Regions from separate parts of the Selenomonas sp. genome, predicted to be linked through region 2. Evidence: riboswitches for the same ligand, from Rfam matches in the RefSeq annotation. Region 2 holds a riboswitch; each other region holds the start of a gene.
What was found. A riboswitch is a leader RNA that binds a small molecule or an ion and turns the genes downstream of it on or off. The one in region 2 is predicted to bind cobalamin.
Positions count from the first base shown of each region.

Region 1: another riboswitch for cobalamin. It lies ahead of ACO5Z0_RS03035 (TonB-dependent receptor domain-containing protein); the one in region 2 lies ahead of ACO5Z0_RS05840 (TonB-dependent receptor plug domain-containing protein).
Region 3: another riboswitch for cobalamin. It lies ahead of ACO5Z0_RS05160 (ABC transporter substrate-binding protein); the one in region 2 lies ahead of ACO5Z0_RS05840 (TonB-dependent receptor plug domain-containing protein).

Region 1 covers NZ_DBHIUY010000002.1:224,721-235,577, reverse strand. The annotation lists gene ACO5Z0_RS03040 (ABC transporter substrate-binding protein) at 1-213, opposite strand, end outside; gene ACO5Z0_RS03035 (TonB-dependent receptor domain-containing protein) at 292-2,748, opposite strand; cobalamin riboswitch at 3,121-3,315, opposite strand; gene cysK (cysteine synthase A) at 3,532-4,464, opposite strand; gene ACO5Z0_RS03025 (RrF2 family transcriptional regulator) at 4,863-5,309, shown strand; gene ACO5Z0_RS03020 (ferredoxin) at 5,610-5,840, shown strand; gene ACO5Z0_RS03015 (NCS2 family permease) at 5,912-7,282, opposite strand; gene ACO5Z0_RS03010 (hypothetical protein) at 7,825-7,959, shown strand; gene ACO5Z0_RS03005 (hypothetical protein) at 7,978-8,208, shown strand; gene ACO5Z0_RS03000 (DUF488 domain-containing protein) at 8,439-8,822, shown strand; RNA gene ffs (signal recognition particle sRNA large type) at 8,872-9,042, shown strand; gene dnaX (DNA polymerase III subunit gamma/tau) at 9,149-10,857, shown strand, end outside.
Region 2 covers NZ_DBHIUY010000005.1:70,852-81,708, forward strand. The annotation lists gene ACO5Z0_RS05820 (sulfide/dihydroorotate dehydrogenase-like FAD/NAD-binding protein) at 1-507, shown strand, start outside; gene gltA (NADPH-dependent glutamate synthase) at 509-1,915, shown strand; gene ACO5Z0_RS05830 (3'-5' exonuclease) at 2,030-2,590, shown strand; gene ACO5Z0_RS05835 (PD-(D/E)XK nuclease family transposase) at 2,924-3,754, shown strand; cobalamin riboswitch at 3,850-4,023, shown strand; gene ACO5Z0_RS05840 (TonB-dependent receptor plug domain-containing protein) at 4,407-6,902, shown strand; gene ACO5Z0_RS05845 (autotransporter outer membrane beta-barrel domain-containing protein) at 6,977-10,857, shown strand, end outside.
Region 3 covers NZ_DBHIUY010000004.1:179,388-190,244, reverse strand. The annotation lists gene ACO5Z0_RS05180 (TonB-dependent receptor plug domain-containing protein) at 1-1,084, opposite strand, end outside; gene ACO5Z0_RS05175 (TonB family protein) at 1,089-1,811, opposite strand; gene ACO5Z0_RS05170 (ExbD/TolR family protein) at 1,815-2,228, opposite strand; gene ACO5Z0_RS05165 (MotA/TolQ/ExbB proton channel family protein) at 2,225-2,863, opposite strand; gene ACO5Z0_RS05160 (ABC transporter substrate-binding protein) at 2,886-3,869, opposite strand; cobalamin riboswitch at 4,037-4,213, opposite strand; gene ACO5Z0_RS05155 (DNA-deoxyinosine glycosylase) at 5,055-5,570, shown strand; gene ACO5Z0_RS05150 (Asp23/Gls24 family envelope stress response protein) at 5,588-6,421, opposite strand; gene ACO5Z0_RS05145 (PHP domain-containing protein) at 6,433-7,263, opposite strand; gene ACO5Z0_RS05140 (stage V sporulation protein S) at 7,300-7,560, opposite strand; gene ACO5Z0_RS05135 (TIGR00282 family metallophosphoesterase) at 7,679-8,458, opposite strand; gene ACO5Z0_RS05130 (hypothetical protein) at 8,584-9,114, opposite strand; gene rny (ribonuclease Y) at 9,219-10,763, opposite strand.

The DNA.
Region 1 (10,857 bases), on a different contig from region 2:
GACGGCGACCACGCGCTCCGGCGGACGCTCGTAGACCTGCGCGATGGGTTCGCCCTTTTCGTTGATGTTCTCAATCGTGACGGGCGTATACGCTGCATCCGTCTGCTCCGCTGCGCCAAGACGACGTGCATTTTCATCCTGCACCTTCACGATGGGACTGCAAGCCGTGAGCAGGAAAACGAGGCAGATGAGCAACAGATAGAAAACTTTCATCCTTCCTCCTATAAGAAAGGGACGCAGGACATTCCGCGAAAGAATAGCCTGCGTCCTTTCCTTTTCATGACCGAACGATCAGAACGTATAGCGTGCGCCGACCATGATGCTGCGGCCGGGCATGGCTGAACTGCCGATGCCGTTCCACGCGTTGTACGAGGTCTGATATGCCTCGTTCGTCAGATTGTTTATGGTAAGGTACCCTGTGAGATCGGGGGTGAAGCTGTAGTTGAAATTCCAGTCAAGGACGAGGAACTGACTGTCCGTGAACGCTGTCGGACTGCATCCCGTATACCAGTTCATCAAGAGTCCCGTATAGATCTTCCCCTTCTCATAGGAGAGATTGAGCGCATAGTGATTTTGCGGACGCAGACGATTGATCTGCGTGTTGATGTCGCTGCCGCTCTGGTAGCCCCAATTCGGGTCAAGCACCCAGCCGGGCTTCGCCATCCATTTATCCTCCATGTGGGTGTAGGATGCACTCATCGAGAAATGCTTGTCAAAGGCATGGTCGAACGTGATGTTGAACGATTTCTTGTCCTCTCGCGCATTGACGGCTGTACTCTCAAACGTTCCTGTATTATTATCCCAGATGGGCAGCGTCGCAATCGCATTGCTCATGCGCGTCCAGTCATAGTGGACGGCAAGCGCAGTGTACTGCGAGAACTCCTTACGCACGCCGAACGTCCAAGCATCGCCGCGCTCATCCTTCAGCGGCGTATTGAATACGCCGTCTACTTCTGTGTAGTCGCCCTGGCGCAGCGGACGGAGAATCTTCGTCCAGCCGAAATATGTGCTGAGGGTATCGTCAAATACGTATTCTGTGTTGAGTGCATAGGTGAAGATGTCCGTATTTCCTTTTCCCTGCACATCGTCCCCTGCAGTAGACGACTCATAGTCTGAGTAGTGGCTAAAACGGAGTGCGGGAGTAAGATCCCAGTTCGGGGTGATGTGAATCTTGTCCTGCACATAGGCAAGGACAGAGTCGCGAGCCGTATGCGATTCCGTGACACTTCCATCGTTCCGGATTCTTTTCGCATAGTTTTTCGCCTTGTCATAGGTGAGGCTCGCGATGACATCGTTCTTGCCTATGGCTCTTGCATACTGCACTTGAAGACCGTGGTTTTCTTCCTCGCGCCAGCTGGTCGGCTCGGTCGCCTTGCCGCCCGTCTTGTCGAGCCATTCCTGCACCTTTGCCGGATCGCCGCCCGGGAAAGGCGCGAGATGATCGCTGATCCACTGCTTGAGCTGCTCTTTCGTTGCACCTGTCGGGAATTGCGTGCGATAGTCCTGAACAAGATCGTTGCGTCTCTTATCGCCCCAGACATACTTATCGCGATTGGAGTAACGATGGTTTTGCTGATAGAGCCGAACGAAGCTCTCCATACGATTGTCCTTGTCGAACGTCCACTTCAGCTCCCAATCGTTGTGCCTAAAGCGGCTGAACGAGTTGTACACTTTGCCGTCGAGTGCGTAGAGGTTCGCATAGCCGGGATTGCGCTTATCGCCAGCGAGCGTGCGTGCCGGTTCCCAGTTGCCTGTCTTTGGGTTGATGCCCCCTTTGAGGGCGTTATTCGAGTCCAGCTGACCGACGGCAGCGCCGAAAATGATGCGCTCCCAGTCGTCCTGATTCCAATACTTGAGACGCGGCGTTGAGATCGGATAGCCGTCTTTGCCGCTCTTGTGGTTGTACCAGAACTTGATGCTCTGCTCATCGGTCAGATCCTTGTCGATGCGGATATTGACCGCATCTTCCGCCCAGTGCGAGCCGCCGAGCGTGCCGATCTTGCCCGTTTCGCCATCGACGTATTCCGTATCGCCGCTCAACGTGCGCGTCACCGTGCCGAAATAGCGGAAGGTAGGATTCTCGTCGATGGTGCCCGAGAGCGTCAGCGAATAATTATGTTTGCTCCACGAGCCGGTTGAAAGATCAAGAGTTCCCTTGCGTTCGACCGTTCCCTTGCGCGTGATGATGTTGATGACGCCGCCCGTCGCATCCGGTCCATACGCCGATGCACCGGGACCTTTGATGACTTCGATCTTGTCGACGCTCTCGATGCCGAGCAGCTGGTCGAGATTGACGCCTGTGGACTTACTGCCCGTGGTGCTATCGTCACCGATGCGCGTACTCGTAAGGTTGTCCACGCGCCGCCCGTCGATGAGGATGACGACACGCGAGTCTCCGTTGATGAGCACGCCGTTGTTGTAGAACTGATAGCCATACTCACCGCCGCGGTAGCCCGGGTTCTGGAACGTCACGCCCGGGATGCGCTTGATCGCCTCCGTGAGATCCATATAGTGACGCTTCTCGATCTCCTCGCGCGTGATGACCTTGACGTCGCCGCCCGTACGGTAGTAGGACTGCTCCGTTACCGTATCGCCGAACTGGTTGATCGTCTGCTCCGCCGTGACTTCAATGCTGTCCAGCGTGTAGAATTGCAGATTTTCGTCATGCCCTGCGTGAGCGAGATTTTGCCCCCCCCATGTGGACAATAATCCGGCAAGAATCGCGCATGTGAGGTGTCGCTTTTTCATTTCTTTCATTTCCTCCTTGATGAGCGTACGCCCTTCCTTTTTCCTGCAACGCCCATCGGCATTGCTGAAAAATTGCATAAACTACACGCACAAACGTCCACTTTGTGGACATTGTGCGCCGTCCTTACAGAAACCTAGCCAATCGGCCTGCACCTTCGGCTTGACCTCTTGGGGTTTCATGGTAAACTACACGCACAAACGTCTAATTTGTGGAGATTGTGCGCCGCCCTTCATGAAAGTTCGCCAATCCGTCTGCGCCCTTTAGGCTTGACTTCTTGGACTTTCATAATAAAAAAAGCTTTCTCCACGAAGAAAGCCGCTGTATCATCCCGATATCGCAGTCGGCTCCCCTTCCCATCGCTCGTGGATCTGCGGGGCGCACAAAACAGGCAGTTCTCCTGGCTCGGAATCCTCGCGCGGCTGCGCCTTCCCAGAGATGGCTCCCCAGTGACCGGATATTCATCCATGCAGCGTTGCTCTTCCTTACAGTGGCGGGACCGCTCCGGTATTTGACCGGATTCTCTTTTAGAAAACATAGAGAAAAGCACCGTGTTCTCGGTACAGCATTTTCTATGCGTCCTAAAGCGTTGTTCAGCACCTGTTTTTTTATGCAATTTTTATTCGCATCTCATTCTATAAGAACTTTCATCTTTTGTCAACGATAGAATAGAGTAATAATTTAAATGAGATTTAATCCCATTGACAGTGTGCCGATGGGATTAAATCTCGTTTGAAAAGGAACGATTTGCTTTTCATGAAAGATTCTAAAGGCAGATCTCCATCTCAGTCCTTAAAAAGCTCCGTCGAAAGATAGCGGTCTCCCGTGTCGGGCAGGAGAGCTACGATCATCTTGCCTTTCGTCTCGGGACGACGTGCGATGCAGGTGGCGGCGGCGAGCACAGCGCCCGATGAAATGCCGACGAGGATGCCCTCTGCACGCGCGAACTGCCTGCTGTAACGGAAAGCGTCGTCGTTCGACACCGTGATGATCTCATCATAGACGCTTGTATCGAGCGTCTCGGGTACGAAGCCCGCGCCGATGCCTTGGATCTTGTGCGGACCTGCCTTGCCCGCACTCAAGACGGGCGAATTCTCCGGCTCGACGGCGATGACCTTCACGTTTGGATTTTGGCTCTTCAGATATGCGCCGACGCCTGTGAGCGTGCCGCCTGTGCCGACGCCTGCAAGAAAATAGTCGACTTTGCCGTCCGTCGCAGCCCAGATCTCGGGTCCCGTCGTGCGCTTGTGCACGGCAGGATTGGCAGGATTCGTGAACTGCGATGGAATATAGGCGTTCGGCGTCACTTTGGCAAGCTCTTCCGCCTTTTCAATCGCGCCCTTCATGCCCTTCGCACCGTCCGTCAAGACGATCTCGGCGCCATACGCCTTCAAGAGATTGCGCCGCTCGACGCTCATCGTCTCGGGCATCGTCAAGATCGCGCGATAGCCGCGCGCCGCCGCGACGCTCGCGAGACCGATGCCCGTGTTGCCGCTCGTCGGCTCGATGATGACCGAGCCGCGCTTCAAGTCGCCGCGCTTCTCCGCATCCTCAATCATCGCCTGCGCGATGCGATCCTTGACACTGCCGGCAGGATTGAAGTACTCAAGCTTCGCGAGAATGTCCGCTTCGACGCCGTTCTCCATGCAGAAATTCCGTGTGCGCAGAAGCGGCGTACCGCCGATAAGCTCTGTGATACTTTCGTATATCTTTGCCATGACGTTTCCTCCTAGAGTTAAAATCTCTTTATTTCATATCTGTTTGATATGTTATATCTTACAGACTTTTTCCCACTATGTCAATAGGCTTTTGAAAAAATAAGGGAAGCACGGATACCAAGAAATCGTCCGGATTTGCACGCCTGCAAGACTTCTGTCGAAGAGATAAATCCTGCGATCTTTCATTTAGTGAATGCAGAAAACCTATTTCATCACTATGTGATTGACAAATGACGGCTTTCTCGATAAACTACACGCACAAACGTCCACCTTGTGGACATTGTGCGCCGCCCTTACAGAAACCTAGCCAATCCGTCTGCGCCCTTCGGGCTTGACTTCTTGGGGTTTCATGGTAAGATAAATACATAGATAAACCGTATGAAAAGAGGTATATATACATGAAAATCTCTGCCAAAGGACGCTATGGATTGGCTGCTATGGTCTTTCTCGCGCGCATCGGGCAAGCGAGCAGCCCGACGACGATTCTCACGATTTCTGAAAATTTAGGCATATCCAAAATCTATTTAGAGCAAGTTTTTTCTCTTTTAAAGCACGCGCGGCTTGTGAAGTCGAGCAAAGGCTCGCAGGGTGGCTACCAACTCTCTCGCGCACCGCAAGAGATCACGGCTTGGGATGTGCTCGCCGCCATCGAACTGCCGCTGACGGAAAAGCCGGGACCTGCGACAGCGGATGATGAAAGTGCGCTCGATCAAGCGCTGCAGCACGCTGTTTACGAGCCGCTTGACACAGCCATCCGTACAGCTCTTGAGAAAGTAACCCTTTGTGTGATCCTCGATGAAACAGATAGACAGAAGTCTCAGGGAAACATCATGTATTTTATCTGAGATTTCATAGGGATCCATCTTGTATGGGATTCAAGGAATGTTTTTCTGTTGTTGTTTTTATTAAGGAAGCGCTGATAAAATGAGGTCGTCCAGATGTGTAAAGATGGACGGCTGAATTTATCAGTGATTCCTTAAGGACTTCTGTCCGCTATGATAAAAATACTTGCAATTTCTGTCTGATGTTGTATAATGGGCAAGGACTTTAAGGGACGATGTTTCGTCTCGAGAGACTGTTTCAAAAGGCTTCTGTATAATTTATAGAAGCTTCGGTACGGTTGCAACACCGCTGGAGGGATTTTTATGACGATGGATAATGTCACCGTTATCATCGAGAGCGGCGCTTTTTCTGCGGAGGAGGCAGAGCGCTACGTCCGTAAAATCCAAAGGCACTCGAAAGGTCGCACACTCAAGTGTGTTTCATTCAGACTGGCTGATGGGTATTTGGATTTGCGCTACGCGTTTGAAGGAATCCCCTTCGAACGTATTCGCCGCATCTCGTATGAGACGCCGCAGGAGTGCAAGGCCGTCTGACCATTATGCGCGCCAATAAAAAGCCGCTGTCGGGATTTTTCGACAGCGGCTTTTTATTGCATTGCGCACGCTTAGAGCCATGCGTATTTCAAGATGAAAAGCACGGTCAGGATGTACATGAGCCACGTCACATCACGGAATTTGCCTGCTGCGACGTGTAAAATCGTGTACGAAATGATGCCAAAGGCGATGCCCTCGGCGATGGAATAGGCGAACGGCATGATTGCGATGCAGATGAACGATGGGATCGCCTCGATGATGTCATTCCAGGGAATCTTCATGACTTGCTGCATCATCAAAAAGCCCACGATCACGAGTGCCGGAGCCGTCGCAAAACCCGGCACAGCGAGAAAGAGCGGCGAGAAAAAGAGCGCGACGAGGAAGAGCAGCGATGTCGTCACTGCCGTCAGCCCCGTGCGGCCGCCCTCGACGATGCCCGCTGAGGACTCGACGTACGTCGAGATCGTCGAGGTGCCGAGACATGCGCCGATCGACGTGCCGCAGGCGTCTGCCATCAGCGCACCCTTGACGCGCGGCAGCCGGCCTTTTTCATCGAGCATATTCGCGCGTGAAGCGCAGCCGATCAGCGTGCCGAGCGTATCGAAGAGATCGACGAAAAGGAATGCAAACATGACGACGAGGAAGTCGATCGAAAGAATCGCTTGGAAATCAAATTGCAGGAACGTCGGTGCGAGGGAGACAGGCGGCGCGACGATGCCCGTCGGCATCAGACTGAAATAGCCGTGCGCGGGATCGGGGATGTAGATGCCGAGAAGCTCCAAGACGATGCCCAAGCCCCATGTAGCAAAAATGCCGATGAGGATATGCCCCTTGACATTCTTCATGACAAGCACCGCCGTCAAGAGGATGCCGAAGAGCGCCAGGAGAACGGTCAGCCCCTCCGAGTGGAACGTCCCTTCAGCCATCGCCTTGGGGAACGAGAATAGTGCGACGAGCTTCGGCCCCGCAACGACGACATGCGCGTTCTGCATACCGATGAACGTGATGAAAAAGCCGATGCCGACCGTCACAGCGCTCTTTAAGGTCAATGGAATCGCATTAAAAAGCGCTTCGCGTACATTCGTCACCGACAGCGCGATGAAAATCAACCCCTCGACGAGTACAGCCGTCAAGGCGACTTGCCACGAATAGCCCATCTGCCCGACGACCGTGTAGGCAAAGAAGGCGTTCAGCCCCATCGCGGAAGAAAGAGCAAACGGCAGATTTGCAAACGATGCCATCAAGAAGCCCGCGATGCCCGACGCGAGCGCCGTCGCCGTGAACACCGCCCCCGCGTCCATGCCCGCAGCGCTCAAGATCAGCGGGTTTACAGCGAGGATGTACGCCATCGTCATGAACGTCGTCAGCCCTGCCAGAAGCTCCGTCTGCACGGTCGTACCGTTTTCCTTCAAGTGAAATACATTTTCCAGGAATTTTCCCATCGGATGATCTCCTTTTCTATGAAAATTCGACAAACACCTTTCCACATAGATGCTTCGATATCTAATGGAAAGGCAGATACATTCAGTCGCCCATCTTCACGCATCCGGGCGACTTCCTTTTATCCGTGTTTCTCTAATCGTTTTCTACATAATTTCCTCGATTCCTGCTTTCTGATAGAAAACTTCAAGCAATTCATTCGGAATTATCCTCATGCCAGTTCCTTTGTCCTGTTCTTAAAAAACACCGGCAGTCACATCGACGTTTATTGTCCTGACAGGACACCAAAAAGGGGGCGGAGGCGCTTATAATAAATGGGAAACTTTTTATAAAGAAGGAGAGATGCTCATGTATCGTGGTTCGACGACTATGCTCGCCTGTGGCAGCAGCCATTTGGTGTGATCGGCTGACATGCAGTTCCTGTTTTCTTGCGAGGTGAACACGACGCCTAAACTTGCGAAAGGATGCATTATATGGAAAACTTTTGGAGCGGAGTTTCTCACATTTGTTTTATTATTTTTCGTTTTGGTCAGGCGATATGGTCGTGATTTACGGCAAAATCAATACGGTCGGCAAGATCACGCGCAAAGTGCTTGAGGAAAAAGGCGTTTTTGAGGACACCTACATGATATACACCATAGGTGATGGATATGATATCAATGTGACACGAATTGAATGATATAAAGGAGAGATATCTATGTGGAAACATTTCAATCGCATGACTGTGCTCGTTTGCTTTTTCGTTTGCATCTTCCTGCCTGCCGTCTCAGCAGAGCCGAAGGAGCTTCCCGATGGCGCTCTGGGCTACACATGGGGGACGAGTCCGCGCTTCATGCCGCCGACGGACGGGTCTCGGGCGCGCAGCGGCGTATCGTGGCTGGTACAGACGTTCAAGCCATATACTTACGAGGATGTTTTGACGTGGTAAGAAAATATATGGCATGAAACGACAAGGGGCGTTGCTTCAACTCTCGTAGGGAGCAATGCCTTCTTGGCGTTCCATGTCCGTATAATCATGCGCCCGTCCATGAAGCGCTTCTTTGCGGGATATTTGAGGCTGGCAAGAAAATCACGACCGTCTGGAAAAATTCTATATTTGTGCTAAAATGATCCCAGAGGCAAATACGCCCCATATCTTCTGCGAAAGGAGCCGTCATCATGGCATACGAACTGGAGTTAAAGCGCATCTATGACATGCCCGCGCCGACGGATGGCAGGCGCATCCTCGTCGATCGCCTGTGGCCGCGCGGTATGAAGAAGGAGTGCGCCGCTCTGAGCGAATGGGCGAAGGAGGTCACGCCGTCGCCCGAGCTGCGAAAGCTCTACCACAGCGGCGAGATGAGTTTCGACCTCTTCGCAAAAGCCTATCGCGAGGAGCTGGAAGAAAGCGCCGATGCCGCCGCATTCGCCCGAAGGTGCAGGAGATGGCTGCAGGAGGCTCCCGTGACGCTCGTCTACGCGAATAAGAACACCGTCGAAAATCACGTCCTCGTGCTGCGCCAATGGCTGCTCAAGGCGATGACATCGTGCAAAAACGATTGACGGTTTCGACGAATCTATGCTACAATCAAAGGACGCAATGGGCGTTTTTACGTTTTCTCCTATCGAGGAGAGTCTTTTCCAGATCGGAGCGCGGCGCTTTGGTCTTGCGCAATGGAGTCTCGTGAACCCCGTCAGGTCCGGAAGGAAGCAGCGGTAAGCGAATCGCTTCATGTGCCGCGAGGGCGCCTGAGGGCCGCGCCCCGATGTGGAAAAGGATCGTTTCGCTGCTGTGCGGAGTTTCGGCTTTGCGCGGCAGCTTTTTTATGCGTTTGGAGCGCGTGCTTTTTCATGGCGCGGCGCATGTTTTTCAGGACAGGAGGCGGAGTATGGCTTACATCGCGCTCTATCGCCAATGGCGGCCGGGCAGCTTCAAGGAGCTTGTGGGGCAGGATGCTGTGTCGAGGACGCTTTCTCATGCGATTTCTTCGGGGCGCATCGGTCATGCTTACCTTTTTTCAGGGCCGCGCGGCACGGGTAAAACGAGCACGGCGAAGATTCTTGCGAAGTCGCTGAACTGTGTGCATGGTCCGACGCCCGAACCTTGCGGCGCCTGTACAAGCTGCACAAAGATCGCCGACGGTACGGCGCTCGACGTCTTTGAGATCGATGCGGCGTCGAACCGCGGCATTGACGAGATGCGCGATCTGCGCGAGAAGGTGAAGTTTACGCCTGCCGAAGGACGCTACAAGGTTTATATCATCGACGAGGTGCATATGCTGACGACGGAAGCGTTCAACGCGCTTTTAAAGACGCTGGAGGAGCCGCCCGCGCACGTCGTCTTTATCCTTGCAACGACGGAGCCGCACAAGGTGCCGGCGACGATCCAATCGCGCTGCCAGCGCTTCGACTTTCGGCGCATTACGGTCGAGGAGATTACGGCACGTCTCGCCTACGTCGCGCAGGAGATGGAGATCCCCTGCGAGGAGGCTGCGCTGCATCTCATCGCACAGCAGGCGGACGGCGGTATGAGAGATGCACTGTCGCTTCTCGATCAATGCGCGCTTCTTGACGGCAGGACGCTGACGGCGGCGCACGTCGAGGAGAGTCTTGGTCTCATCGGCCATGAGCCGATCTACCGCTTGACGAAGGCGATTGGCGAACGTGCGAAGGGCGATGTGCTCGATGTACTCGCTTCGCTTCTTGCGGGCGGCAAAGATCCGATGCAGCTCATGGCGGAGCTTACGCTGCATCTTCGGAGTCTCATGCTCTACGAGGCGGCGGGGGCGCTCAAGGCGCTCGACCTTTCAGCAGACGCCAAGGCGGCGCTTGAAGAGCAAAGGGCGCTGTTCACGCAGGCACAGATCATGGCGATGATCAAACGCCTGCATGAAGCGATGGCAGAGCTTCGCTGGACGCCGCAGCCGCGCATCACCATCGAGGTCGCGCTGCTCTCACTTTGCCGCCCGATAGCAGGCGAGGGAAGCGCGGCGGCGCAGATGTACGCCGCTTCTGCCGCCGCTTTGCCTGCACCTGCCCCCAACGATACAGCGCGCATTGCCCGCCTTGAGGCAGAGCTTGCCGCCCTCAAGGCAGCGTTTGCGGCGGGGGGGAGAGCTGCTCCTGCACCGGTTTCTGCACCGACTGCCGCATCACGGGCGGCAAGTCGAGCGGCGCAGGCTGCTTCTTCCGCTGCCCCGCCGCGCCCGCGCACGCCGCAGGACGGCGCGGGCGCAGCTGCGCCCGCCGTACCCGCCGCGCCAGATCCCGAGGGCGAGAAGGTCTATGCCGAGCTTTTGCGTCGCTTGCAGGAGAAGCAGCGCATCTCCGTGCTGGCTTGTCTCAAAGGCGCGTCTTTTGCCGGAAGCGGCGCAGGCACGTTCCGCCTGCACTTTGCAAGCCCTCTGCTTGCACGGCGCACGGCGCGTGACGACTATCGCAAGATCATCGAAGAGGCGCTCGCTGAGATCCTGGGCGAACCGATCGCTCTCGCGTGCGAAGCGATTGCGGCGCCGCATCCTGCGCCGCCTGCGCCAAAGAAGAAGCCGCCGCTTGCAGAGATCAAGCCGCGCCGTCCTGCGCCGAAACCGCTTGCGAT
Region 2 (10,857 bases):
CCCGTCTATCCGATCGCACGCGCGGCGCATGAGCTTGGCAACAAGGTCATCTCGATTCTCGGTGCGAAGACGAAGGACATCCTCATCTTTGAAGATCGCATGAGGGCGATTTCCGACGAGGTTCTGATCACGACGGACGACGGCTCCTACGGCATCAAGGGGTTCGTCACGAACGCCATCGAAGAACTCGTGAAGCGCGGCGAGAAGATCGATCAGGTCACGGCGATCGGTCCCGGCGTCATGATGAAGAGCGTCGCCGAAGCCACGCGCCCTTACGGCATCAAGACCATCGTGAGCCTCAATCCCATCATGGTTGACGGTACGGGCATGTGCGGCGGCTGTCGCGTGCAGGTGGGCGAGGAAACGAAGTTCGCCTGCGTCGACGGCCCTGAATTCGACGGTCATCTCGTCGATTTCCAAGGATTGATGGCGCGCGGCAGGATGTACCGCACGCAGGAAGCGAAGGAGAAGGATCACATCTGCAACATCGGCTTGGGGAGGAATTGACATGGCGTTGGTGCTGGAAAAACATAAGATGCCTGAGCAAGACCCGAAGGTTCGCGCCCACAACTTTGAAGAAGTGGCGTTGGGCTACGATGAGGAAACGGCGATCGCCGAAGCCGAGCGCTGTCTCAACTGCAAGGTGCCGCAGTGCCGCAAGGGCTGTCCCGTGTCCGTGCGCATCCCCGAGTTCATCCAGAAGATCAAGGCGCACGATTTTGCGGCGGCGATCGACATCATCAAGGGCGACAATGCGTTGCCAGCCGTCTGCGGCCGCGTCTGTCCGCAGGAGAACCAGTGCGAGAAGCTCTGCATCCTCGGCAAGCGCGGCGAGCCTGTCGGCATCGGCAGACTTGAGCGCTTCGCGGCGGATTGGCAGCTCGCGCAGGAAGAAGAGGTCAAGCCCGTCGAGTTCGCCCCGGACGCGCAGAAGGTCGCGATCATCGGCGCAGGTCCTGCGGGACTTTCGTGCGCCGGCGATCTCGCGAAAAAGGGCTACCGCGTGACGATCTTCGAGGCGCTGCATGTCGCGGGCGGCGTGCTCTCCTACGGCATCCCCGAGTTCCGTCTGCCGAAGGACGGCGTCGTGCAGAAGGAGGTCGAAAACCTCAGAAAGCTCGGCGTGACGATCGAGCTGAATTCTGTCGTCGGCAGGCTCTATACGATCGACGAACTCATGGAAGAAGAGGGCTTCGATGCCGTCTTCGTCGGCACGGGCGCGGGCTTGCCGCATTTTATGAACATCCCCGGTGAAAACCTCAACGGCGTCTATTCCGCCAACGAGTTTTTGACGCGCTGCAACCTCATGAAGGCGTACCGTTTCCCCGACTTTGCGACGCCGATTCACGTCGGCAGGGGCGTCGCCGTCGTCGGCGGCGGCAATGTCGCTATGGATGCGGCGCGCACGGCTCTGCGGCTCGGCGCGGAGAAAGTCTACATCGTCTACCGCCGCAGCGAGGAAGAACTGCCCGCAAGGCGCGAGGAAGTGCACCACGCGAAGGAAGAGGGCATCGACTTCCGCTTGCTGAACAATCCCGTCGAAATCTTGGGCGACGAAGACGGCTGGGTCAAGGCGATTCGCTGCATCAAGATGGAGCTTGGCGAGCCGGACGATTCGGGACGCCGCCGCCCCGTGCCCATCGAAGGCTCGGAGTTCGAGCTTCCCGTCGATACGGTCATCATGTCCATCGGCACGGGGCCGAATCCCATCGTCGCGACGACGACGCCCGGCATGGATACGACGAAGCGCGGCAACATCGTCGCTGACGAGGAGACGGGAGCTACGACGAAGGAAGGCGTGTTCGCGGGCGGCGACATCGTGACGGGCGCGGCGACCGTCATCCTGGCGATGGGCGCGGGCAAGAAGGCGGCCGCCGCCATCGACGAGTATCTGCAGAAGAAAAAGAATGCCTGAGCTTCGAAGAAGACCGAAGCGGCAGGCGTGTTCGAGGGACGCGGGAGAGACAGCGTCCCTCGGCGTGTATATGGCGCGGCAGTGCCGCAGAAAGTGTTTTGCGAGGTGATCGCCATGATGAACTATATCGCGATTGATTTTGAAACGGCGACGGGCAGCATGAACTCCGCCTGCAGCGTGGCTACCGTAGAGGTGCGGGACGGACAACTAAAGGAAGGGTGGACGACGCTCATTCAGCCGCCCGGACTTCGCTTCGACAGTTTCAACATCGGCATCCACGGCATAAGGCCTAAGGATGTGGCAGATGCGCCGACCTTTGCTGAGGTCTGGGAGGAACTGAAGGCGCGCCTTGCCGGCAAGATCGTCGTCGCGCACAATGCGTCCTTCGACATGGGCGTGCTCAAGGCGTCGCTCCTTGCCAATCGCCTGCAGGCGCCGGATTTTCGCACATGCTGCACCGTGCGCATCGCACGCAAGGTCTGGCCTAGCCTTGACGATCACAAGCTCAACACCGTAGGCGCACACCTCAATATCAACTTCCGCCACCACCGCGCCCTGGACGATGCCAGAACATGCGCTGCCATCCCGCTTTTCGCAGGCATGGAAACGGGCGCCGACGACATAGAAGAGCTTGCACAGAAAATCGGCGTAAGGATCGGCCATTTCGGCGCGTGAAGGAAAGAAAGGAAGCGCAAAATCGTCTGTGACGAGATTCATGCGCTTCTTTTTTCTATGAAAGCCCAAGAAGTCAAGCCGAAAGCGCAGGCTGATTGACGAACTTTCATTAAGGGCGGCGCACAATGTCCGGAAAGCGGACATTTGTGGTGTAGTTTATCCAGCTTCAGAAGAGCGTATACATGCGTGCTAGTTTTGAATGTATACAGGGGTTTGTTAATCTGTATCTTTTGAATGACTGGTCGAATAAGTTATATAATGCTATAATAAAAACAGAAAACAGATTCTACGCCATCAAGATTATGATAGGAATTCAAGCGGGAGAAAGTTATTATGGATAGAGATGAGAAGGCACAATGGCGGCAGAGATTTTTAGAGATATTAGCAGGTTTTCGTTTGCTTGATGATGACTTTATGACGGCGGTGTTTCAAGGCAGTTTGCCGTGTGTTGATCTTGTTTTGCAAATCATCTTGAATAATCCTCAGATTAAAGCAACGAAAGTGACTACGCAGGATACGTTGAAAAATTTACAAGGACGCAGTGTACGCCTCGATATCCATGCGTGGACAAACAAGCAGGAATTTAACATCGAGATTCAGCGTGGAGGAAAAGGTGCGGCAGAGCGCCGAGCTAGGTATAACAGCAGCCTTATGGATGCCAATGCTTTGGGTGCAGGGGAAGATTATGATAAACTGCCGGAATCGTATGTGATCTTCATTACGGAGACAGATGTGTTGGGGTATGGGCGACCGATTTACAGGATTTGCAGAATGATTGAAGAAGAAAACCACGTCTTTTGTGATGGCTCTCATATTATTTATGTCAATAGTTCGATGATGGATGAAAGTACGCCGCTTGGCAGACTGATGCATGATTTCCGTTGTACACAGGCGGATGATATGTATTATGCTATATTATCAGAACGCGTAAAATATCTTAAGGAAACAGAGGAAGGAGCGATCAGCATGTGTGAAGCGATGGAAAATCTTATGAATGAAGTGAAAGCATATAGTGTAGCGCAGGGCATGGCGCAGGGCATGGAGAATGAGCGCATTTTTTCTATTCGCAAGATCATGATAAATTTGCATCTGACAGCGGAAAAGGCAATGGATGCTTTGTCCATTCCGAAGGAGGAACAAGCGAAGTACAAGGCGATGCTTTGAGCGACGGACAATTTAAATTGACGTAGCTTTTCTTAAAAACTATTGACAAATGCCGTACACCGTATTAAACTTAAAACTAATGAAACCATAAAAATTTAATATGGTAGGGAACAGGTGTCGCAAGACTTAATAGGGAATCCGGTAGAAGCCGGAGCGGTCCCGCCACTGTAAGAGGAGTCCACCAAAAAATACCACTGGAAAGTTTTCTGGGAAGGTTTGGAGGGGCGATGAATCTGAGCCAGGAGAACTGCCTGTTTCAACATCACCGTCGGCTTTGAGGAGATATTCTTGAAGTCGGTACCTGCGAGCGATGGGTAGGGGATTTCGTCTATGAGTTTCGGGATAGATTTATCTTCGGTGCAGCTTTATGCGCCGTTTTTTTCTTTTCCGAGAAAAAATCTAGTCGTCTGCTCCATGCTTTGGGGGCAGGCGATTTTTATTTCGGAGGTGGGATATTAGGGAATTGGTTGAGTGGGAAGATGTGGGATTTATTATCTGTTTATTCGAAACAAACTACGTGCACAAACGTCTGCTTCATGGACATTGTGCGTCGCCCTTACATGAAAAACCAATCAGTCTGCGCCTACGGCTTGACCTCTTGGGGCTTCATCGTAAGAACTGGATACCTTGAGAACTGCAAGGAGGCTGTATTATGTCAAAACGGAAGGAACGGCGATTGATTGCAGGCATACTGTCCATGCTTGCTGTCGGTATTTTTGGCTACCCGACAATGGCAAAGGCTGCAGAAGTACAGGCAGCGGAATCGGAAGATGTGCAGACGGCACAGGCGGCGGAAGCTGTATCGCAGCATTATGCGACGGAGCCGATTACCGTCGAGGCGAAGCGTCCCGATTGGGAAGAAACGCTCTCGCCGGGCACGGTGACGGTCATTCGCCCCGAGGAGTTCAAGGGTGAGCAGAAGACCTTGCCCGACTTCCTCAAGATGGTGCCGGGCGTCCATGTGCGCGAGGTCAACGGCAAGGGGCAGTATACGACCGTGACCGTGCGCGGCTCGACGGCGGCGCAGGTCGGCGTATTCGTCGACGGCGTGCTGACGAACCTCGGCGGCGACGCGGCGGTTGACATCTCGACGATTCCCGTCAGCAACGTCGAGCGCATCGAAGTCTATCGCGGCTACATTCCCGCACGCTTCGCCGGCACCTTCATCGGCGGTGTCATCAACGTCGTGACGAAGAAGCCGACAGGCGCACACGGCTCGGCGGAGATCGGTCCCGGATCCTTCGGCTCGAAGAAAGCCTCCGTCGAAGTCACAGCTCCCGTCGGTAGCGGCAGTCTCCTCTTTGGTTTCAATCACGAGGCGCGCGATGGCGATTTTCCGTATCACAGCTATGCAGCGGATCAGTTCTATACGAATACAGAGGTTGGAAGAGATATCTTACAAACGCGGGCGGAACTGCAAGGATATCTGTCTATGACTGCGGCAGAGCGGGCAGCATACGACACAGCGCATGGCGCAGGCGCATGGCAAAGCAAGGTGGATGGCTGTGTGCAGTGGCTGGGAGATTACCCAAAGGAAACGGATTCGGCGGATCACCCTGAACGGCGACGCAAATATAATGATTACAAGAATACGGATCTATTGCTCAAATGGCAGAATAAGGATTGGATGATCAAGGGGACATATAAGACCATTAACCGCCATCTGCCGGATAGCCTCTGGGTTGATGTGAGAAGCTACTTTGATATGATTACGCCTGGCTTGGAAGTTGACCGATACGATCTCTACAAATATGACAGCCGCCATCAAACGATAGATGCTTCGGAACTTCTCGTGCAGCGCCGCTATATGGGAAAGCGCTACGATTGGGGCTGGATGATTGATTACCTGCACCAAAGCAAGGATTATCGTGCAGAGCATATCAATGATGCTTTGAGAAAACAAATCTTGATTCCGATGCGCGAGTGGAGCCGTTACCGTTCGAATAAATATAACGTTCAGATCGATGGTACATACGAGCTTAGCAAGAATAATATGCTTGACTTTCAGATGAATTACTCGCATGAGCGCATGAATATTGACGGTGATGGTTTGGACAAGGTCATTGACGATGTGCAGGCGGGCATTGGCAATCTTTGGGCACAGATGCGCAATCAGTTCGATCAAAATATTTTCAACGTGCAGTTGCAGGATACGATCACACTTGATAAAAAGCGCACATGGCAGTTGACGCCGTCCATTCGTTACAATCGTTCGGAGATCATCGGCTACAGCAGATTCGGTCGTTTCAATCCGATGAAAACATACCGTTGGATTCATCCGAAGGACAGTCAGGTCGATGCCAAGGTAACATGGCAATTGGCGCTTAAGAAGGAATTCAATGAGAATTTCACGATGCGTATGACAGGCGGCACTTATTTCCGTTTGCTTAATATGTATGAGATTGCGGGCGACGGCGCGGGCATTCTTCCAGCGCCGATCGACTATATGGGGAGCGGCGCCAAGTTCCCGCAGCCGGAGTATGGCTCGCAGTTCGATATCAGTGCCATTTGGGACGGAAAAGCACTGGGTGGAGACAATCGGACGACGCTGACCTACTTCTGGCGCGATACGCAGAGGATGCTTTATCTCTATCGTGCAGGACTCAACTACAGCTCCTATTTCAACGATATGCGCGGCAAGGCGCATGGCGTCGAACTGCAGACCAACTTCCACTGGAGGAAGTTCGATCTTGATTTGGAAGGGACATACCTTCATATAAGCGCACAGAGAAGAGATTCATCTCCCGGTGTGCATTATGACTGGTTTGAGGTGCGTCCGACGTTTCAGCCGACATGGGAGGGCAATATCCGCTTGACCTACCGCCCGACGGAGAAGTGGCTGTTCTTTGGGGAAACGCATTATGTGTCGAAATATTATACGCATTATGCGATTCCACAAGTCAAGGATCCGGTAGAAAAAGAACTCGCCGGACGCCCGAGAGAAGCGCTGACCGTCGTCAATCTGGGGTTTAAGTGGTCGCCGAAGAAGGATATGACGTTGACGCTTGGTTGTAATGATGTATTTAACCAAGGTCCGCAGCTGAAGGTGAACAGCGTTCAGCGCTTTGGCAGCGATCCGGGTAAGGTCAATATCGAATACCCGCTGCAAGGTCGCAGTTACTATATGACATTCCGCTATGAATTCTAAGGGGGGAACAGGAGATGGCTGCAAGGATGCAGCGGATGAGATGTTTTTGTCAAATGTTTTAAGGAGGAAGAAAGATGAAGACATATTTTGGGAAGAAGAATCACATGCGCTTGACTGCGTTGGTTTTGATGGGACTCCTCTATGGTTCGACGGCAAGTGCCGATACGAATGGTACGATTACGGCAAAGGATGCGGATGCAACCGGTGGAGTCTATACACTGACGCAGGATGAAACGAGGAATCTCACGAAGGATAACTTTATGGAGGGTTTATATAGCATCCCCAAAAAATTTGCGGCTCTGACGAATTATCATCATAAAATTAATAATAATAAACACGCATTTCAAGATTTTACGATTGATTTGAAGGGACATACATGGACACTCGGCGTGACATCTAAGCAGCCGCCGGGACCTGCTTCAGCGGTTACTACAATCTTTGCAGGTCCTGAGAACAAGTTGACGGTGAAGGACAGTGCAGGGGGCGGTAAGCTTGTTCTCAGTGCAACGGTGGAGAATGACGCTGCCAGCACGGTTGCGTCTGCTATCTGGGTGGAGTCGCCAATGGTGCAGCAACATGGCAGCGCCACGGTTACTTTTGAAACGCCCGTGGAAATTACATCCGTCGTTAACAAGCGTACAGGAGATTATGGTTCTGTTTATGGCGTTTATGCAGGAACGCGCGCGGATGTGACGTTTAAAAAGCTCACTATGCGTGACGTTGCCGCCGAAGAGGACAAGTACACTGTCGGCCTCGATCTGAATGGAGGAGATGCGAAGATTACGGCAGATGAGGTCGATATCGCCGGCGTCAAGGGAGATGCGGTTCGGTTAGACCGCGGCGGTGACAATGGAGAGGATGAGGACGGTAAAATTTCCATCAAAGGTGGGAAGATTGTCGCTGCAGCCGATTCTACGAATACGAAAAAGTATTATGCAGTCCATGGAATCAAGGGGACGATCTCTCTCAATGAGAGCCGGGATCGTGATTTCACGGTCGTCGGCAATATGTGGACGGAGGAAAGCGGCATTATCAACGCTTCTTTCACTTCAGCAGCATCACATTGGAAGGGGGCTGTTTACAGGAAAGGCGGTGAAATGAATCTGACCTTGATGAAGGGCGGCAAATGGATCCATGAGGTGCAGTCGGGAGATCTTGCAGCGAATACGGCGTTTACGGGTTCGCATTTGAATAAGCTGACGGGCGGTACATCTATGGCTCCTGCAGACGTCGGCGTGGTACAGCAGGGAATGAAGGATATCACGATCGATTCCTACAGCGGCAATACGCGATTCCTCTTCGAGCACGATGCGACAACGCCGACGACGATTAACGGAGGCAAGGTGACTATCACTGAGGCTGAGCCGAACTCCCATGTCGTTTTCAGCACGGCGCCAAGCCCGAATATCACAGCCGCCAATCAGGCTGATGTATTGAATGCTCTAGCCAACAAGCTGCAGTATACGGACTTCAAAAATGGTAAGCAGAATCTAAAAGGAACGGCGGAGATCAATGAGGGATTGATCAGCTCAAGCGCCCAATGGAAAGGCGATATTACGTTCGACGGCACCACGGGAGATGGCAGTTACCGGGAACAGAAGCAGTCGAAAGAGAATTTTACGACGCCGATCACCAACATTGAAGCAGAGGACACTGAGTATAAGGACGACTTTGTGCGTCGCGACGACGGTAGTTACGTATTCACAAAGGATAAGACGACGATCACAACGAGCGGGAAACAGATTTCAGACGGTGGATACGGCGGTAAGACCTATGCTGCCATATCCAATACGAATACGACGAAGCCCCTCCAGATTGATATGGCAGGGCATGATCTCGCTGTCCGAATCAATAAGAATGATCATGCGACGGGCATTGGCGCTACAGGAAAAGACAGTACAGTAGTGATCAATAATGCTGGGAATATGGATATTGAGAGCGTAAGTACCGCTGGGAAGAATAGTGCCGCTTTATTTGCTGCAGGCGGAGGAAAGATTTCCATTCAAGCCCATGAAGGGAAAACGCTCAAATTGCGGGCACGTTCCGATAATGCCGCTAAGGCGGCGGTAGTGAAAGCAATCAACAGCAGGCATGGCGTGCAATCCAGCATCGATATCAATGGGGCAGTGGATATCGAAGCAGACGGAATAGGCAGCAAGGAAGCGGTCAACAGCACGGGTGCAATTATCAACATGAAAGGCGGCGGTACGATACGTGCGACGGGCGCAGGCACGTATGCGATTCATTCTGCAGGGGATCAGTTTGGAAAAATCGGACATGTTTATGTCAATGTAAGGAAGGATTCTGCGGGGAATGTTACGGGAGCTGACGATAAAAAAACCGTTGTTGAAGGGAATTTGAGCACAAGCGGCATGGGGGGGCAAGGAGTCATTCATCTTGGTCTCTATGGAACGGGGTCTTCATGGACAGGAGATTATCTTGAGAACGAAGGTACGGTCAATCTTTGGTTGGGCTATGACAGAGCAACATGGACGGGAAAGACGGGGACAAACTCAGATTTCAATCTCAATATGACGCAGAAATCTCTCTGGAAGGTCACCGGAAGCAGTCATATAGCGAATTTAAAAGGTCCTGAGTATGATGGTGGCGGCTACGACAGTGAAGCTCTCGTTGATTTGACGGCGACGCAGGATACAGATAAGGTCAATATAAACTCCTTCGAAGGCAAGACGCATTTCCTGTATGATAATGTAGTGACACAGGATCCCGACACCAATCGTTTGCATGTCGCTGCCAAAGGGGCTGAGATCCATGTCAAAAAAGCAAAGGCAGGAAGTGAGATTACACTGTGGACCGCAGCAAAAGGGGCGTGGAACTGGAAGGGGAATGCCTCTGATGTGGATATGAATATTACGGATGCGCTCGTCAAGTCCTTGGTCAACAAGTTCTGGTTCGAAGATGCCGCTGCTCATGCAGATAATCTGAAACTTAAGGTTCGTATCGGCGAAGGATTGACTACTTCATCCCAAGACCGTCTCATTTGGGGCGGCATTCATTACGACACAGCGAATGGCGGCAGAGCGGATTATACGTATACACCTCGCCCTGAGCCGCGTCCAGTGACTGCTATCCGTGCTGCAAAAATTTTGACGAAGGATTTTACGGCGGTATCTGAAGAAGCTAATGCGGCGGACGATCATGGCAATATGCATGTTTCTGCACTCTATGCAGGGAATACCTCGTACAACGCGGGCAATCCTATGATTGTGAACATGAATGGTCATTCCTTGAATTTGGAGGTCTTGAGCAAGGATAAGGCTGCGAGCGGCGTCATGCTGCGCCCGAATGCTGCTGTAGAGGTTCAAAATGCTGCCGGCAAGGAATTGACCATTAAGGCAAATAATGAGAGTTCTACTGCGGCGCATGGCATCTATCTGGCAGAGAATTCATCACTCAAGCTCCAAGGACCTGTCGTAGTGGAGCAGGTGACGTCAGAAGGTCGTGAAGTGACAGGTATCCGAACAGAAGGCGCAAACAGTAAGGTGGAGATTGACGGGACGCTTACGATTCATTCGCTCCAAGAAAATTTGGATGGAGATGGCAGTCGTGTTTCGGCATTGGATGCCCATGGCGAGGGTTCGTCAATTACTGTAACCGGTGATGCTGATATTCGAGATGTTAAAGGAACTGTTCTTAGCGTTTATGATGAGTCGGGGCAAGGCAAAGGGGGAACCATCCGTATAGCGGGAGGAAGTCTCTCGGCAATTGAGGCAGGACCATCCTATCAATTCCGACTGGTCAAGCAAAATGCTGGCACGGTTCATATCAATATGCAGACTGACGGTACCGCTGGTACGCGAAAGACGAATCTCTATGGCGATGTATATGTCACAGGCGCTGCTGGAAGTGCGCCGAAGGGAACGCTCAATGTTGCACTGACGACAAATGACTCTTCGTGGCATGGCGCTTCGCTCTACGAGGATACGGCTACGGT
Region 3 (10,857 bases), on a different contig from region 2:
ACGTCGTGTTGCGCTCGCGCGTGTCGTACCAATCGCCGGGCGTTTTCGCACCCGTACGCGAGATGTCCGTCGGTCCCTTCGCTTCCACCGTCCCCGTGTTGAAGTAGAGGCTGCCCTTCCACGCATGATCGTGATAATTGAGCTGGCTCACGTACTGCTGCGTCGTGTAGGTACGCGCATGGAACGGGTCGCCGAGGCGCACGCCTGAGGATGTGCGATCCACGCGGTCGACGAAGCGCAGATAGGTCGCCTCCGTCTTGTAATAGCCGAAGAGGAAATCAAGCTGCGGATTGATATGATATGTCAATCCCGCGCTCGTCTTCTCCACATCGCGCAAGTCGGTGCGCGTCGAGCCGTTGAACTTCGCAGATATAACATCCGTCTCGGCAAGACCGTTCAGATGCCCCCACTTGTCGTAATTGTAGTAGACGCCGAAGCGATCATCGCCTGCGCTCACGCCGTACTGGCGCTGTCCGAAGTTGCCGAAGCCGACATGCGCCGCATTGCTCGCGCCTTTCTTCGTGATGATGTTCACGATGCCGCTCATCGCCTCGCTGCCGTAGAGGACGGATCCCGAGCCTTTGACGACCTCGATGCGCTCAATTTGATCGGCAGGGATCTGGTCGAGGTTGTACTTGCCGCGCCATGAGATAGGGCTGCCGTTCATGAGCACGAGCGTGCCGCTCTTGAAACCGCGCACGTTCAGCTCGTTGTTCATCGTTCCCATCGAAGCGCCGGAAGGGCCGAAGGATTTGTAGGCGAAGCCGTTGACCTTGGCGAGTGCGTCCGCTGCATCAGCGGCGCCGCTCTCCTTGATGGCTTCCGACGTGATGACCACGGTCGCCGCCGGCACGTCAATGTCGCGCTTTTCGCGGCGCGTCGCCGTCACGACGGTATCTTCGAGCGCATGATCGTTTTCTGCCGCTGCCACAGGCGCAGCAGAAGACTCTTCCTTTGATGCCTCACCCGTCTGCTGCGGCATTTGCGCCGCCCAAGCGGGGACGGATGTCGCCATAAATGCAGCCGCGATGGCGAGCGTGAGCATCTTCTTTTTCTTGCTTTGCAAAATACAGCCTTCTTCCATAAATTCAGTTCAAGCGGAAGTGAAACGTCTTCGTCCAGACGCCGCGCGCACCGCCGTCACCGGGGTTGAACGTGAAGCGGTAGCCTGCCGCTACCGCCGCACTGTCCATCGCGGCGTATCCCGAGGACGAGATGACGGCGACATCTTCGATCGAGCCGTCGGACGCGACGAAGATCTTGATCGTGACGCTGCCCTCGACGTCTTCCTCGATGAGATCGGGCGGATAGTCGGGACGCGCTTCCGAACGAAGGCTCGCCTCGATGCGCTCCTTGGGCGGCGGCGGGGGCGGCGGGGGCAGCGGCGGTGGCGGTTCAGACTGACTGAGACCCGTACCCTTGCCGCCTGTACCCGGTCCCTCGCCATCGCCGATGCCCGTGCCGACGCCTTTCCCTTCACCGCCTTGCCCAAAGGGATTGCCCGCACGTGCTTCTCGCTTCTGACTCGGCTTATCCGACTCCTCGGGAGGCTTCTGCTCGATCGGAGGCAAAGTCTTGTCGGGTATCACGACCTCGTCGACGGCAGGCGCCGCCTCCACCTGCGGCGGCGAGCCGCCGCCCTCGCTTCCCTCATCCTGCGCCTCATCATAGATGACGACTTCGACGTTGTCGCTCTTCTCTTTCATCGTCGCCATAGAAAAGACGCCGACAGCTGCCGCGATGAAGAAGATGATGAGATGTACACCGAGAGACGCGAGCAGAGCCTTGTATTTATCCCTCGTATTCTCCATACGCTACTTGCCTCCTGCGCTTTCGCCGGCAAGCCCAAAGCGCGTGATGCCCGCGCCCTTGAACTTGTCGAGGAGCGCATAGACCATGCCATAGTCTATGTCTTGGTCGGCGCGCAGCACGAGGGAGAAGTTGCCGTTTCTCGCGTTCTCCGCCTTGGCGCGCTCAAGAAGCGTCTTTTCCGCGATGGGCTGATCCTCAAGGAAAAGGCTGCCGTCCTTCTTCATCGTGACGACATAGGTCACGCGCATCTGCGTTTCCACATTCGCCGCCTTCGGCATATTGACGTCGACGGTCTTGAGATTCACCATGTAGAGCGTGCTGAGCATGAAGAATACGAGAAGGAAGAACATGATGTCGATCATCGGGATGATGATGATCTCGGGCTTATCGAAGCCCTTTCTGTCCCTAAGCCTCATCGCGCTGCCCCCTCATCGGAAGAAAGCGCGTCCATCGCACCCTCGACGAGCGAGAAACACTGCTCCATATCCGTCACGATGCTCTCGATGCGCTGCGTGAAGTATGCGTGCACGGCGAGCGCGATGATGGCGACGCAAAGCCCCATAGCAGTCGCGATCAGCGCCTCGCCGACGCCGCCCGTGATCGCCGTCGCCTGTCCCGACTGAAGGTTGAACACGGAAAACGCCGAGATCATGCCGCTGATCGTGCCGAGAAGCCCCAGAAGCGGCGCCATCGTCACAATGACGCTCAAGTAATAGAGACGCTTTCGGAGCTTCGAAAGCGCAACGCCCGACTGAATCTCCATATAGGATGAAACACGCGCGGCATCTTTTTTCATCAGCTTCATCGCACCGAAAAGAATATTGGCAAGCGCACCGCGATGCTCCTCGGCAAGCTTTCTCGCTCCCGCATAATCATCATTCGCCATGTACTGATAAAACTCCCGCGCAAAGGCGCGTCCCGTGTCCATGCGCGAAAAGTACATCGCGCGCTCAATGCCGATCGTCACGACAAAAACGGAACACAAGAGCAGCACATACATGATGGAGCCACCCTTATGAAAAAATTCGATGCCTGTCATAATTGCTTCCATGAAAAATCCTCCCAAACTGTAACTATTCCACCGCCGAGAGATGTTCGTTTCTCCCTTGCGCAAAAGATTCCCCGTATGTGCGATAGGCGATTTCCTGCACACCGAGCACGAAATCCTGTGAGCAATTGTAAATGTAGGCTTCCGTCGGCTCCTCCAAACGATGCTCACGGATCGCTTGGAGCGTCTGTAGGGACGGATCTTCGAAGTATTCCTTGCGGAACTTATCAACGTCGAATTTTCCGTGATCGTTGTATGTCGGTACAAAAAGGACATCCGGGTTGATTTGAACGAGCTGCTCCTTCGTCATAACCTGTCCGTCGCGGATGCCAAGCTCGGCTCTGCCGTTCTTCACGCCTGCATAGCGGCAGGCGTCGTCAAAGCTTGAACCGATACCTCCATAGCCCGACATCAGCGAGATTAAAACAACCGTCTTGCGCTCGCTCTCGGGGATGGCGCTGACTTTTTTCTCGATATTTTTCAGATGATCGTCCATCATCGCGAGGAGCTTTTCCCCGCGTTCGGGTACGCCCGCCGCCTGCGCGAGAAGCGTGATCGTCTCCTTGATCTCGGCGAGATTTCGCGCCCCCTTGCAGACGACGACAGTCAATCCCGCTTCTCGAAGCGACGGCACAATCGCGAGATCCCCCCAATCGGGCACGACGACGAGATCGGGATGCAGGGCGACGAGCTCTTCGACGGTCGGATTACCGACACGCTTCTCCACCTTCTGCGCCAGCTCGACGACATTCGAGCTTACGGGGTCATCCAACAATCCATTGACTGCCGCCATGTCTTCGGGCGGCACAAGGCCGAGCATGATCTCGTCGGTACTCATCGAAAGCGTGACGATGCGATGCGGTCTTGCAGGCAAGGTGACGACCGTACCTTGACTGTCCGTGACCGTATAAGCATCCGCACCATTTGCATTGGGCGCCCCCGGCGCACGGCAAGCCGTCAACAGCAGGCACGCGATGACCATGACAATTGCCAAAAAACTCTTTCGCAACTTTTCTCCCCCTCTGCAATTCTTTTCTCCATCGGCACGACCATGCGATCGTGCCTTTGCCCCAAAATAAAAGAGCCTTTTCCGCAGAAAGAAAGGCTCCATATATGCAGCGACGCCAAGGCGCACAAATGCAAAGAAGAATCCCCTTCCCATCGCTCGCGGGTCAAACGGTGATCGTCAAGCAGGCAGTTCTCCTGGCTCGGTTCATCACTCGGCTGCGCCTTCCCGGGACAATGCCCCAGTGACATCCTTGCAGCTTCGCTCCCCTCACAGTGGCGGGACCGCTCCGGCATGACCGGATTCTCTCGTAGACCCTTGCGGGTACCTGCTCCAAAGCGGAGATTTTCCGCTGTCCCTCATGAAATTATGCGTATGCTAATCTAACGCCTATGCTACCGCAAAACGTATGGCTTGTCAATGCACTTCGGCGAGGACGTCAAGGGGGCTGCCAAAAGACAGCCCCCTCCCTTCGTTTCCTATGAAAGTCTCTCTCATCCAAGCAGCGTCGCCGCACGCGCAACGCCGGCTCCGCCGTCCAGATCTGCTTCTTGTCGTTCGTTTTCCTCGTAACGATTTGCGTCGTTGCATTAAAGGCAAAATAAGAATACCCCGCCTGCAGCTCACAACTTAGGCGGGGATTCTCCTACTAAGGTTTAGGGGCTGACCGTTACCAGTAGCACCCTTTCTACGCTCATTATACGACGCAAAGGCAGATTCGTCAAATTCCAATGCAAAGGAGACTTCCTTGGCGGAAAGGTTCCCACGAAGATTGGATGTATGTTATAATACAGACGGTGCTGCTACAACGGTAGCGGTCGATTCTTAGCCCTCCTTGGCGGTCAACGTCAGCCAATCATGCGGCGCGCTTTGCGCTTGCATTCTTGGGACGTTTTCGCATACGAGCCGTTTGCCAATCAGCCGCGCCCTTTGAGCTTGCTTCTTGGACGGCTCAGCAGGGCGTTGCTTATGACGATCAATGATTTGATTGCGTTGCTCTTGGTAACGCTTTTTATCCTCATCGTTCTGAAAGCATAAGAAAACCCGCCTAGTCTTTGCCGGAAGAGGCGGGCTTTCTTAACCCAAATTTCTCTAGCGGGGCTGACCGTTACCAGTAGCCCCCTTTCTACGCTCATTATACGACGTGAAGGCAGATTCGTCAAATTCCAATGCAAAGGAGACTTCCTCATGCCCGCTTCTCCCTTCACCTGCATCGGCTTTTTGCCGAGCATCGACGAGAGATGCACGCATATCATCCTCGGCTCAATGCCGGGCGCGGCATCGCTCAAAGCGCAGCAATATTACGCGCATCCGCAGAATCGCTTCTGGCGGCTCATGGCGTATCTTTTGGAGGGCGGCGAGCCGCCGCAGGGCTATGTGGCGCGGCTTCAGATGCTGCTCCGCCACCATATCGCACTTTGGGATTCCATCGCCTCATGCGAGCGCGAAGGCAGCTTGGATGCGGCAATTCGAGAGGTGAAGCCCAACGATTTTTCTGCGCTTCTCGCGCGCTATCCGCGTCTTTCGACCTTCTGTCTAAACGGCGGCAAAGCCGCCGCAATCTTTCGCAGCGCTAACAAATCTCTGTTAAATCGCACAGATCTCATCTTTCACACGCTCCCCTCGACGAGCGCCGCCAATGCACGCTGGCGCTTCGACGATCTCAAATGCGCATGGAGAGAGGCTCTTCCCATCGACCATTAAGGGGAAGAGCCTCTTTGCTATGCTTCGATATAAAGCGCCTGCACCATGATGTCAACTTCGCGCACGAAAAGCCCCGTCATATATTCGACCTTCGTGCGCACGCGCTGCTGCGTTTCCTTGATGAGCGTTGGGATATGGCTGCCGTAGGTCAGCACGACGGAACAGGAAATCTCAAGACCGCGATCCTCGTCACCCTTCCAGATATGGCGCACGCGCACGGCGCCGACCTTCGAGATGTAATCCTTCTCATGCATGATGCGCACGACCATCTCGCGGATTGCCAAATCGTCGATAATGAGCTTGCCGTAATAGCTGAATACCGGACGCACGATGGACTTCTCGCCGAGTTTGCGGCGGCGTGTGCGGCTGCGGCGGAAGAAGGATTGAATGGGATCAATGAGAAAGCCCGACGCATGGGGCTTTAGCTCAATCGTCGGCACAGGAATGATGTGCTTCCCCTGCTTCAGTCGGCTGTCGCGCGCTTTCTGCATCTCACGCTGTGTCGCGATGTCCTCGATATGGATGATCTGCTCAATCGTCGGCAGCTTGAGGATGTGCGCGATCTTGTAAACCATGTTCTCAGAGGTTCCCAAGATGAGGATGCGATGCGGTCTGCACTCGGCGATGGCGGCGCGTACATCGTCCGCATGTCCGGGAAGCGTAAAGATGGCACGACGCACTGCCATGATCTTGCTCTTTTCCATCTTGGCGGAAGAGCCTGCGACGATCTTGCCGTCCTTAATCAGGATGCCGTCATCAATGATGGCGTCCGCCCGATGCTGATGCGCCACAAGCAAGGCGCGGTGGCTCTTGCCGGTGCCGCTCGGACCTACGAATGCTATGACGTCCATATCTTTCTCTCCTAAAAATTCATCGTCGGCTTATACAGCTTCTCCGCAAACGAATCTTCGACCGTGAAAATGCCAAGCTCCGGCGGATAACGCGAAGCGAAGCCGTGGAAATCCGAGCCGCCCGTCACGAGCAGATGACGGCGCTCTGCCATGCCGATGTAGCGCTGCGTATCGACCGTGTCGTGCTGCGGATAAAACGCCTCGACCCCCTCGATGCCGAGATCGAGCACATGCTCTACGAGTGCATCGTCGCCGATGAGCTTCGGATGCGCGAGGACCGGCGTACCGCCCGCGCCCTTGATGAGCGCGATGATTTCCTCCGGCTCCAAGCGATAGTGTGAAACATAAGCAGGGCATCCCTTGGAAAGCACCGCATCGAACGCCTCGCGCACACTGGAAAAAAAGCCCTTGCTCACGAGCGCACGTCCGATATGCGAGCGACTGATGGATTTGCTCGTGCCTGCGATCTTCAGTACATCCGTTTCTGTGATGCCGTAGCCAAGTTCCTGCAGCTTTTCCACCATCTCGGCAAATCGGCTCCATCGAGCCTCGCCCACATCATTCAATCGTTCGAGGAGATCGCGGCGATAGATGTCAACATTGTAGCCGAGGATATGGATTTCCCGCTTTTCATGATGGGCGCTGAACTCAATGCCCGGTATGATGCCGATACCCTTCGCCGGCAGCAGCCCTTCTTCATAGAGATGCGTGACACCGTCAACGGTATCGTGATCCGTGATCGCGATGTAGCGAAGCCCTGCTGCCTTTGCCGCCGCCACCAGCTCTTCCGGCGTCATCTGTCCATCGGAATATGACGTATGCGTATGTAAATCGCTCGACACTAGAACCCCACTCCCTTGCTGAACCCACGCAGAGCCTCAACGCGGCTCCACGATAAGTTTGATGGCCGTACGCCCTTCGCCGTCGATTTCAATGTCGGTAAAGGCGGGAACACAGACGAGATCTATGCCGTGCGGAGCGACAAAGCCGCGCGCAATAGCAATCGCCTTGACCGCTTGATTCAAAGCGCCCGCCCCGACCGCCTGCATCTCAGCGGCTCCCGAGCCGCGAACGACGCCCGCCAAAGCCCCCGCGACAGCATTCGGATTCGATCGTGCCGAAACCTTCAAGACCTCCATAATCGTCTTCCCTCCTAAAACTCTCTGCAGTTTCTTTCTGCCGATTCAGATTTTTCATTCATATACAATCTATATGAAACTTTATCTTCCCTATTCTATACAAAAGGGAAAACTCCTGCTAATCCACCGTTTTCATAACGCGCTCGATAGATCGCGTCCGATTCGTCGCATCATCAATCTCAACGATGACGGCGCAATAGACGCGAGGACCTTCCGCCACCTCAAATCGTACGGGGCGGCACGTCGTGAATTTCTCCAGCACGCGGTCGACGCGCACGCCGAGCACTGAGTCCCACGGCCCTGTCATGCCGAGATCTGTGATATATGCCGTCCCCCCCGGCAAAAGCCGCTCATCCGCCGTCTGCACATGCGTATGCGTGCCGACAACAGCGTTGACACGCCCGTCGAGGTACCAGCCCATCGCCGCTTTCTCAGAAGTCGCTTCCGCATGGAAATCGAGAAAAACAACGTCAGCCTCATCACGAATCTCGCGCAGGATTCCCTCGATCTTTTGAAACGGGCAGTCCATATCCGGCATGAACACACGACCCGACATATTGATGACAGCGATGTTCTTTGCGCGGTAAGGATAAATGCAATAGCCCTTTCCCGGCGCGCCTTCCGGATAGTTGGCAGGGCGGATGAGAAAAGGCTCATCATCAATGAACTCCAAAACATCCTTCTTATCCCAGACATGGTTGCCCGATGTCACAATATCGGCGCCCCCATGATACAGCGCATCCAGCGACTTGCGCGTAAAGCCCTTGCCGCCCGCAGAATTTTCACCGTTGACAATGACGACATCCACGGCCTTTTCCCTGCGAAGCGCCGATGTAAAACGGCTGAACACCTCTCTGCCCGGTCTGCCGCAAACATCTCCAACAAGCATGACTCTCAAAACATAACCACCTTTCGTGCAAACAGCACAAATTTTGTGGACACGTTCTCATACTCACGCGCCGTTTATAAAGCGACAGGCGACACTTCCTGCCGCCTGCACCCTGTTCCATTTTTCCTGCCGGTTTACTTATTGAACACCATGACGCGGCCTTCTTCGCGAATGCCGATCATGCGATCCGCCATGCGGCTTCCCTTGAGACTGCCGATGATATGGTCAATCGCCTCTTCACGCATGAAGTTGTCCTCCTCGTAAGTATCGCGCGTCTGGTCGGAAACGAGTGCATCACCGAAACGCTCGTACATGAGGTCTGCCAAAAGGGCAATTTCACCGCGCGAAAGTGTACGGACATCGCGCAGCACGCGGAAAAACGCCGTATTTCCCTGCCCTTCCAGCGTAAAGTCAATCTCCCCCGGAATCAGTCCCTCAAGATCGTGATATGTGAGGATGCTCTCCTCCAGAAAAGCCGCAGTCTCCTCAAACTCCTGCCGCGGGGGCACCTTTTGCAACGTAAAGGAGAAGTAAAGAGCCTCCTTCTCCGGCTCGTAGCTGACCATGCCGATTTCCGGATAACAGACGAGGATGGACACCAAGAGATTGATGCCATCCTTGTTCGGCTTCTTCGCACTTCCCATAAATCTGCCCAAAGCAAACACCTCGTTTCCCTAGTCACAGCCAAAATGCACACGACGCCGGCAGGCTCCGTGCTTTCTAAAAAGCGAGGGTGCTGAGAAGCATCCTCCCAACACCCATTATACAACTATTTTGCGTAATCAACAACGCGCGTCTCACGAATGATCGTCGCCTTGATCTGTCCCGGATACTCAAGCTCCGACTCAATCTTCTTGACGATGTCGTGCGCGAGCGCAACCGATGCGACATCGTCAACCTTCTCGGGCTTGACCATCACGCGCACCTCGCGCCCCGCCTGAATGGCGAAACAGCTGTCAACGCCGTCGAACGACTCAGCGATCTCTTCAAGGCGCGTCAAACGCTTCAGATACGCCTCAAGGCTCTCGCGGCGCGCGCCCGGCCTTGCCGCCGAGACAGCGTCCGCCGCCGCAACGAGCACCGCTTCTACCGTCGTCGGCTCCACGTCGCCGTGATGCGCGCTGATCGCGTTGATCACGTCCTTGTGCTCGCGGTACTTCTTCGCAAGATCGGCGCCGATCGTCACATGTGAACCTTCGACCTCATGATCGACCGCCTTGCCCACATCGTGCAAAAGACCGCTGCGCTTTGCAAGCATCACATCCGCGCCGATCTCCGACGCCATGACGCTCGCAAGATGTGCGACCTCGATCGAATGATTGAGCACGTTCTGCCCGTAACTCGTGCGGTAGCGCAGACGCCCGAGGAGCTTCACAAGCTCGGGATGAAGCCCGTGCACGCCCGTCTCGAACGTCGCTTGTTCGCCCGCTTCCTTGATGCGCTGATCGACCTCTCGTTTCGCCTTTTCGACCATCTCTTCGATACGCGCCGGATGGATGCGCCCATCCGTGACGAGCTTTTCCAGTGCGATACGAGCCACTTCGCGCCGCACCGGATCAAAGCCGGAGAGGATGACCGCCTCCGGCGTATCGTCAATGATGAAGTCGATGCCCGTCAAGGTTTCGAGCGTGCGGATGTTGCGTCCCTCACGACCGATGATGCGCCCCTTCATTTCGTCATTCGGAAGCGATACGACAGAAACCGTCGTCTCCGCCACCTGATCAGCGGCGCAGCGCTGAATGGCAAGCGAAACAATATCGCGCGCGCGCTTGTCCGCCTCATCCTTCGCCTGCTGCTCATAATCCTTGATCATCATGGCTTTTTCGTGCTTGAGCTCTTCTTCCGCTTCCGACAAGAGCATCGTGCGCGCTTCCTCCGCCGTCAAGCTCGAAATACGCTCCAGCTCTTCCTTCTGCTTGTCGCGAAGCTCATTGATGGACGCCCGCGTGCGGTCGATCTTCGCTTCCTTGCTCAAAAGGACTTCTTCCTTTTTCTCTAGGGAATCGAGCTTGCGGTCGAGATTCTCCTCTTTCTGCACAATGCGGCGTTCCTGCCGCTGCAGCTCGCTGCGGCGATCCTTTGTATCGCGATCAAGCTCCTGGCGGAGCCGATGAATATCTTCCTTCGCCTCAAGCAAAGCCTCTTTCTTGCGAGCTTCGCCCTTGGTCTCCGCTTCGGCAACAATCCGCTTCGCTTCTTCTTCGGCAGAACCGATCTGCGCCTCCGCAGATCTCTTGCGCAGCAGATAACCGCCGCCAATGCCGACGATCAGCGAGAGAATGACCGCCAAAAGTATTTCAATGATAACTAACACCCCCTAGTTTGTATAAGAATCGCTGAACGACTCCGTTTTCCCTTAAATTTATCTTGTGATAGTGCGTGGCTGAAAACTATACTTTCCTATTGTA